Regions from separate parts of the Variovorax sp. RO1 genome, predicted to be linked through region 2. Evidence: riboswitches for the same ligand, from Rfam matches in the RefSeq annotation. Region 2 holds a riboswitch; the other holds the start of a gene.
The links. Region 2 has a riboswitch for glycine ahead of gcvT (glycine cleavage system aminomethyltransferase GcvT). Riboswitches for the same ligand answer to the same signal wherever they lie in the genome.
Positions count from the first base shown of each region.

Region 1 (4,205 bases), on a different contig from region 2:
CCGTGACGATGGGAATGGCCGCGTTGGCGAGCGCGTGGCGCATCAGCAGCCGCGTCTCGGAGATGCCCTTGGCGCGCGCGGTGCGGATGTAGTCCTCGGTCATCGCCTCGGCCACGGCCGCACGCGTGACGCGCGCGATCAGCGCCACGTAGATGATCGACAGCGTGATCGACGGCAGGATCAGGTGCTTGAGCCACAGCAAAGGCCCCTGGCTCAGTCGCTGGTAGCCCTGCACCGGCAGCCACTGCAGGTGCAGCGCGAAGATCCAGATGAGCACGTAGCCGATCACGAACGCGGGGATCGAAAAGCCCATGACCGAGAAGCCCATCAGCATGCGGTCGAGCCAGCCGCCGTGGCGCCACGCCGCGAGCACGCCGAGCGGCACCGCGATGAGGATGGTGGCCACCAGCGTCACGGCCGCGAGCGACACCGTAGCCTCGATGCGCTGGCCGATCAGTTCCACCACCGTCTTCTTCATGAAGTACGACTCGCCCAGGTTCCCCTGCAGCAGTTGCGCGCTCCAGTGGAAGAACTGCACGGGCAGCGACTGGTCGAGCCCCAGTTGCGCGCGGACGCTGGCGATGTTCTCGCTGGTCCCGCTGTCGCCCACGATGGCGGCGGCCGGGTCGCCGGGCGCGAGCCGCAGCATCAGGAACACGATGAGCGCGACGATGACGAGCACCGGCACGGTCGAGAGAATGCGGCGTGCAAGAAAAAGCAGCATGGTGGCTCCCGGGTCCGGCCGCGTCAGTTCTTCTTCAGGTTCCAGAACACGGCGACCGGCGAGCGCACCACGCCGCTCACCACGCCCTTGCGGTAGGCCGTGAGCGGCTTGTACTCGCCGATGGGTGCGTAGATGCCGGTGTCGTACACGCGCTGCTGGATGGCGGTGGCCAGCTCCTTGCGCTTGGGTTCGTCGCTGCTGGCAAGGAAGTCGGACTTGAGCTGCTCCAGCTTGTCGTCGGTGGCCCAGCCGAACCAGCCCTTCTCGCCATTGCCCGTGAGCGGCGCGAAGAACATCGGGTTCATGTTGTCGGCAATGCCCCAGCCCGTGATGAAGAGGTTCCAGCCGCCCTTGTCGACCGGATCTTTCTTGGCGCGGCGCGTGACCAGCGTGGGCCAGTCCATCGACTGCATGTCGACGTTGAAGCCGGCCTGCTTGAGCAGCTGCGCCATCACCGGCGGAAACTTGTTGAGCACCGCGAAATCGGCCGGGTACATCAGCACCACGGGCTTGCCGTCATAGCCTGCCTCCTTGAGCAGCGCCTTGGCTTTTTCGAACTGCGGCTTGCCGGTGAAGTAGCCCGTCTTGTCGGAGGCGAAGGCCGAGCCGCAGGGGTAGATGGACGCGCAGCCGTTGTACAGCTCCTTGTGCACCAGCTGGGCGCGCATCAGCGCCTCCTGGTTGATGGCCATGAAGGCGGCCTGCGCGATCTTCGGGTTGTCGAAGGGCGGGATCAGGTGGTTCAGGTGCAACGCGAACGAGCCCTTCGACACGGGGCTGTCGAGCGTGATGGCAGGGTTGTTCTTGAGCGCGGTGTACTGCTCGGAGGGCACCCACTCGATCATGTCGACCTCGCCGTTGGCCAGCGCATTGGCCTGCGTTTGTGCATCCTTCAGCACGATCCACTCCATGCGGTCGACGTACACGCTCTTGCCGCCGGCCGTGCCCGACGGCGCCTCGGCGCGCGGCACGTACTTGGTGTTCTTCAGGTAGACGATCTTTTCGCCGGGGCGGTATTCGTCCTTCTTGAAGATGTAGGGGCCGGAGCCGGTGGCGTCGTCGATCTGCTTGTCGGCCGGCGTGGCCGCCACGCGCGCCGGCATGATGAAGGGCGGGTTCGACGAAGGCTTGCTCAGCGCATCGAGCACCATGCCGAAGGGCTCCTTGAAGACGAACCTGAAGCTGTTGGCATCGACCGCCTCGGTCTTGTCCAGGGCGGTGAACATCTTCTGGCCCAGGCCGTCGCGCTGGCCCCATCGCTTGAGCGAGGCGAGCACGTCTTCCGAAGTGACGGGCTTGCCGTCATGGAAGGCCAGGCCCTTGCGCAGCGTGAAGGTCCAGGTCTTGCCGTCGGCGCTGGTCGTGTACTTGTCGACCATCTGCGGCAGCACCTTGCCCTGGGCGTCCACGCCGAAGAGCGTGTCGTAGACCATGTAGCCGTGGTTGCGCGTGACGAAGGCGGTGGTCCAGATCGGGTCGAGGATCTTCAGGTCGGACTGCGGCACGAGGCGCAGCACCTTGCCGGTGTCCTGCGCGAAGGAGGAGGCCGCTGCCGCGGCCAGCAAGGCACCTGCGAACAGGGCTTTCAGTTGTCGTGTCTTCAGCATGGGTCAGTTCTCCGGTTGAAAAAGAGGGGCGCGCGCGGGCAACGCCGGGGGCGCAGGCATCGGGCGGCGGTGCGGGAAACAGGTCATGAAAAAGGCTCCGGAGCGAACACGGACACACCGCGCTCATCGCGCGGCGTGCCCCTGCTGTCCTTTTGCCTGAGAGATTCACCCTGCACGCACATCGCGCAGGGCTTGCCCCTTCGGCGGCTGCCCTCGGTCCCCTGCAAGGGGGCCGGTCAGCGCTCTCCAGCGTTAGAAAAATCCAGTCTTGGGACCTGAGCGTTATGGGCTATCGCCTTCGGTAATGCACCAGCTCGACGCATCGAGCCAGGCATTTCTCCTGGATGCTTTCTTCAAAGCAGTTTGCGTGCCACGCGGTGGCATGGGCCGCGGCAGCGGGGTCATCGGGGTTTCTCCGACCGCGCCCCGGCCCGACCGGGCGACAATGGGGGGCTCCGGCGAAAGTCCATTTCGCCCAATGAAATTTCAGCCCTCTCGACAACCCAGAACCTACGGAAGCAAGCGCATGAGCACGAAGCAACCCACCATCGTCTACACCCTCACCGACGAGGCGCCGCTGCTGGCGACCTACGCCTTCCTGCCCATCGTGCGCGCCTTCACCGCGCCGGCCGGCATCAACGTGACGACGAGCGACATCTCGGTGGCCGCCCGCGTCCTGGGCGAATTCCCCGAGTTCCTGAGCGACGACCAGAAGGTGCCCGACAACCTGGCCGAACTGGGCAAGCTCACGCTGCGGCCTGACGCCAACATCATCAAGCTGCCCAACATCAGCGCCTCGGTGTCGCAGCTCAAGTCGGCCATCAAGGAACTGCAGGGCAAGGGCTACAAGATTCCCGACTACCCGGAGAACCCGACCTCGGACGAGGACAAGGACATCCGCACGCGCTACAACAAGTGCACCGGCAGCGCCGTGAACCCCGTGCTGCGCGAAGGCAACTCCGACCGCCGCGCGCCCCGCGCCGTGAAGGAATACGCCCGCAAGAACCCGCACAGCATGGCCGAGTGGAGCCAGGCCTCCCGCTCGCACGTCTCGCACATGCACGGCGGCGACTTCTATCACGGCGAAAAGTCCATGACCCTGGACCGCGCGCGCAACGTCAAGATGGAACTGCTGACCAAGAGCGGCAAGACCATCGTGCTCAAGCCCAAGGTCGCCCTGCTCGACCGCGAGATCATCGACTCCATGTTCATGAGCAAGAAGGCGCTGCTGGCCTTCTATGAAAAGGAAATCGAAGACGCGCACAAGACCGGCGTCATGTTCTCGCTTCACGTCAAGGCGACCATGATGAAGGTCTCGCACCCCATCGTGTTCGGCCACTGCGTGAAGATCTTCTACAAGGAAGCCTTCGAGAAACACGGCAAGCTGTTCGACGAGCTGGGCATCAACGTCAACAACGGCATGGTCGACTTGTACAACAAGATCGCCACGCTGCCCCAGAGCACGCAGGACGAGATCAAGCGCGACCTGCACGCCTGCCACGAAGGCCGCCCCGAGCTGGCCATGGTCGACTCGGCCAAGGGCATCACCAACTTCCACTCGCCCAACGACGTGATCGTCGATGCGTCGATGCCCGCCATGATCCGCAACGGCGGCAAGATGTGGGGTGCCGACGGCCGCCTGAAGGACGTCAAGGCCGTGATGCCCGAATCGACCTTCGCCCGCATCTACCAGGAGATCATCAACTTCTGCAAGTGGCACGGCGCCTTCGACCCCAAGACCATGGGCACCGTGCCCAACGTCGGCCTCATGGCCCAGAAGGCCGAAGAGTACGGCTCGCACGACAAGACCTTCGAGATCGCCGAAGACGGCATCGCCAACATCACCGACTTGGACACCGGCGAAGTGCTGATGA
Region 1 covers NZ_PKMT01000007.1:161,669-165,873, reverse strand. Annotated here, with positions in the region: gene CY658_RS27675 (ABC transporter permease) at 1-724, opposite strand, end outside; gene CY658_RS27670 (ABC transporter substrate-binding protein) at 748-2,331, opposite strand; glycine riboswitch at 2,466-2,591, opposite strand; gene CY658_RS27665 (NADP-dependent isocitrate dehydrogenase) at 2,858-4,205, shown strand, end outside.
Region 1: it holds a riboswitch for glycine, as region 2 does, so the genes downstream of both, CY658_RS27670 (ABC transporter substrate-binding protein) here and gcvT (glycine cleavage system aminomethyltransferase GcvT) in region 2, are expected to answer to the same signal.

Region 2 (4,205 bases):
CCTCTTTCACTGCCAGAATCGACGCAAGCTTCGACGTCGAGCCTGACAGACCCGAAGAAGGAAAAGGACGCCATGCATCGAATCGCCGCCCAAGGTTGCAGCCTCGCCGCCGCCGCGCTGCTGGCCACGGCCGGTTTCGCGGCCACGCCGGCCGCTGCGCCTGTGCCGTCGTCTGCGGCAGCACCCGTCATTTCGGCCAACCCCGTCGCCACCCTCGCCGAAGTGGAAACCGCCGTGCGCGCCTGGGCTGCGGCCTGGTCCGCCCGCGACGTGGAGCGCTACCTCGCGGCCTACGCGCCCGACTTCACCCCCGCACGCAGCCAAACCCGCGAACGCTGGGAGGCCGACCGGCGCACCCGCATCACGGGCAAGTCGCGCATCAGCGTGGGCATCGAGGGGCTGGTGATCAGCATCCAGGGCACGTCGGCCAGTGCGGAATTCCGGCAGGTCTACCGCGCCGACGCGCTCACCGAAACCGACCGCAAGACGCTCGAGCTACAGCGCGTGGGCACGCGCTGGCTGATCCGCAAGGAAAGCAGCGCGGGCAACTGACGCGCGTCAGCATGCCCTCTGTAGGCAAATGGTTCACGAAGGTGTCACCACTTGCAACGATGCTGCAGCCTTCGACCTCCGAAAGCTGTGGCCGCCATGTTTCCCACCAAGACCGAGAAGGCACGCGACGAACTCCAGGCCGGGCAGCGCACGCTCAGCCAGCGTGAGCGCGCCCTGCTGCTCATGGCCGACGGCCGGCGCTCGCTGACCGACTTCAGCCCGCTGTTCCCCAGCCGCGTCGAGGCCGAGCAGGCGATCCAGGGGCTGATGCAGCGGGGCTATCTGCAGGATGCGCGACCGGCCCCGGTGCAACCTACGCCGGCCCCCACACCCGTCCCCGCCGCCGAACCGATCCAGGTCGCCACATCGGCCGACAGCTTCGACGGCAAGCGCTCGCTGGCCACCACGCGCATGTTCCTGTTCGACATCTGCGAGCGCATGTTCGTGCGCCGCGACCCGCGCTTCGCCAACCAGATGCGCGACGCCCTGCGCGAGGCGCGCGACCGCGAGGCCATGCTGACCATCGCCGCGCTCATGCTCTCCGAGATCGAGAAAGCCGCCGGCCCCGAGCGCGCCGACTCGCTGCGCGAGCGCATCGACAAGCTGCTGCCGCTGGCCGAAACCGTGCACTGAACCTGGCGGCCAGAGGTCGCCATCCCTCATCCAGGGGACGCGGGCCCAGAGGGCCCCTTGCTAGAACTCAGTTCCCAAAACAAGGAGGTTCAGCATGCCGAGTCCGAAGAGCTATCACTTCACGCTTCCCAAGTCGAAACGACCAGGAGAGGTTTCCCTCAACGAGCCCTGGTACCCCGGCGTGCAGCCCTACTGGCCGACGTGCACGACGAAGCGATCGGTCGATCCGATCATGGGCATCACCACGGTGGTCATCCATGCCACGGCCGGCGGATCGTCTTCCGGCGCCATCTCGGTCATGAAAAAACCGACCGACGCCGCGTCGTTCCATTGGCTGGTTCCCGATGAAGACGAAGACCAGCACGGCGAACTCGTCTGGGCCTGCGTGCCGGAGGCGCTCGCGGCATGGCACGTGCGCAATGCGGCCTCGCACCCCGATGTGAACGACGGCGCCAAGCGCGTCAACCACTGGTCGCTGGGCATCGAGGTCGTGAACAAGCAGGAGCTCGACACGTTCTCCGACTGGCAAGTCGAAATCACGGCCCGCATCGTTCGCCATTGCTGGGCCAAGTACCCCAATCTGGCCCACGTGGTTTCGCACGCCAAGCTGGACCCGGACCGCCGTACCGATCCGGGCACCTTGTTCGATTGGGAACGGTTCAAGCACCTGGTGCTGAACGGCGAAGCCGATGCCGTTCCCGTGGCGGTCGCTTCCGCCAAGCCGCTCTCCCAACTGAGAGCGTCCCAGGCGCTGGGGTGCTGCCACACCTGAGGCCCCCACGAGCACTTCGACACCAGCCCCGGCCCCGCGATCCACTACACTCGCCGGGTCAGGAGAGAGCCCCGCATGACGGGGCCGCCGAAGGCGCAGGGGTTCCCCGAACGCTCAGGCAAAAGGACTGACAAGACGCCGGCAACCACCGGCGTTTCCTTGCTGGAGAGAGGCCGTGGCATTGCATGCGGCCCACCGAAGGAGCAAACCCCGATCGTGGGGCGAATCTCTCAGGTAAAGCGGACAGCAGGGGTGGCCCATGGCGTTGCAGCCATGGATTTCGACTGCCCCTTTGGAGTGCCCCGTGGCCGCTTCCTCCGCTTCTGACGCCCAACTTCTCAAGACACCGCTGTACGACCTCCACGTGGAGCTCGGCGCACGCATGGTGCCTTTCGCCGGCTACTCCATGCCGGTCCAGTACCCCGCCGGCCTCATGGCTGAGCACAAGCACACGCGCGATGCGGCCGGCCTGTTCGACATCTCGCACATGGGCCAGCTGCGTCTCGTCGGCCCCGACGCCGCCGCCGCCTTCGAAACCCTGATGCCCGTCGACGTGGTCGACCTGCCCGCCGGCAAGCAGCGCTACGGCCTGCTGCTGAACGACGAGGGCGGCATCCTCGACGACCTGATGTTCTTCAACGAAGGCCACGGCTCGCTCTTCGTGATCGTGAACGGTGCCTGCAAGGTGGCCGACATCGCCCACATCCAGGACAAGATCGGTGCGCGCTGCGAAGTGCAGCCCCTGCCCGACCATGCCCTGCTCGCACTGCAAGGCCCGCAGGCGGCCGCCACGCTGGCGCGCCTGTCGCTCGGCATCGAGCGCTTCGTGTTCATGACCGGCGGCGCGGTGCAGATCGGCGGCATTGCCGCCTTCGTCACGCGCAGCGGCTACACCGGCGAAGACGGCTTCGAAATCTCCGTGGCCGGCAAGGATGCCAACGCCCTCGCCCGCCTGCTGCTCGCGCAGCCCGAGGTGAAGCCCGTCGGCCTGGGCGCGCGCAACTCGCTGCGGCTCGAAGCCGGCCTGTGCCTGTACGGCAACGACATCGACACCACCACCACCCCGGTCGAAGCCTCGCTCAACTGGGCGATCCAGAAGGTGCGCCGCACGGGCGGCGCGCGCGAAGGCGGCTTCCCGGGCGCGGCCAAGGTGCTGGCCCAGCTGGCGGCCGTCGCCTCGGGTGCGGCCGGCCACACCGACCACGAGACGCTCACGCGCAAGCGCGTCGGCCTCGTGGCGCTGGAACGCATTCCGGTGCGCGACGGCACGCTGCTGCAGTCGCTCGAAGGCCACGACATCGGCACCGTCACCAGCGGCCTGCTCGGCCCCACGGCCGACCGCTGCGTGGCCATGGGCTACGTGGCCGCCGCCTTTGCCGAGCCCGGCACGCGCGTGCAGGCCATCGTGCGCGGCAAGCCGGTGCCGATGGAGGTGTCGACTATGCCTTTCGTGCCGACGCGCTACTACCGCGGCTGACCGCAGCTGAACACCGCAGACCCGGCTAGGCTCTGCACCCCGATTCCATTTTTTCCACGAGGAGTTTTTTCATGAGCATCAAATACACCAAGGACCACGAATGGGTGGCGGCCGAAGGCGGCGCCGCCACCGTCGGCATCACCGTGCATGCGCAGGACGCGCTGGGCGATGTGGTGTTCGTCGACCTGCCCGAAGTCGGCAAGACCTTCGCACAGGGCGAAGTCGCCGGTGTGGTCGAGTCCGTGAAAGCCGCCGCCGATGTGTTCATGCCCGTGTCGGGCGAGATCACCGAAGTGAACGAAGCGCTGCGCGCCGACCCGTCGCTGGCCAACAGCGACCCGCTGGCCTCCGGCTGGTTCTTCAAGGTCAAGCTGAGCGAGCCCGCACAGCTCGACGCCCTGCTCGACGCAGCGTCCTACGACAAGTTCGCCGCCGAGTCCTGATCCGCTGAGTCTTCAGCCACCTTCGTTCCTTCTTCCCCCGAGCCTTCACCGCCATGCCGATTCCCGCCCTTCCCTCTTTGCAAGAACTAGAGAACGCCGAAGAATTCCTCGCCCGTCACATCGGCATCGATGCAGCGGACGAGGCGCGCATGCTGCCGGTGATCGGCTCGGAAACGCGCGCGGAGCTCATCGACGGCATCGTGCCGGCGGCTATCCGCCGCGCCCGGCCGATGCGCCTGCCCGCGCCCGTCACCGAGGCCGACGCGCTGGCCGAGCTGAAGACGCTGGCATCGAAGAACAAGGTGTTCCAGAGCTTCATCGGCCAAGG
Region 2 covers NZ_PKMT01000009.1:150,273-154,477, forward strand. Annotated here, with positions in the region: gene CY658_RS30345 (L,D-transpeptidase Cds6 family protein) at 73-552, shown strand; gene CY658_RS30350 (hypothetical protein) at 649-1,185, shown strand; gene CY658_RS30355 (N-acetylmuramoyl-L-alanine amidase) at 1,280-1,957, shown strand; glycine riboswitch at 2,007-2,097, shown strand; glycine riboswitch at 2,110-2,214, shown strand; gene gcvT (glycine cleavage system aminomethyltransferase GcvT) at 2,262-3,434, shown strand; gene gcvH (glycine cleavage system protein GcvH) at 3,506-3,877, shown strand; gene gcvP (aminomethyl-transferring glycine dehydrogenase) at 3,931-4,205, shown strand, end outside.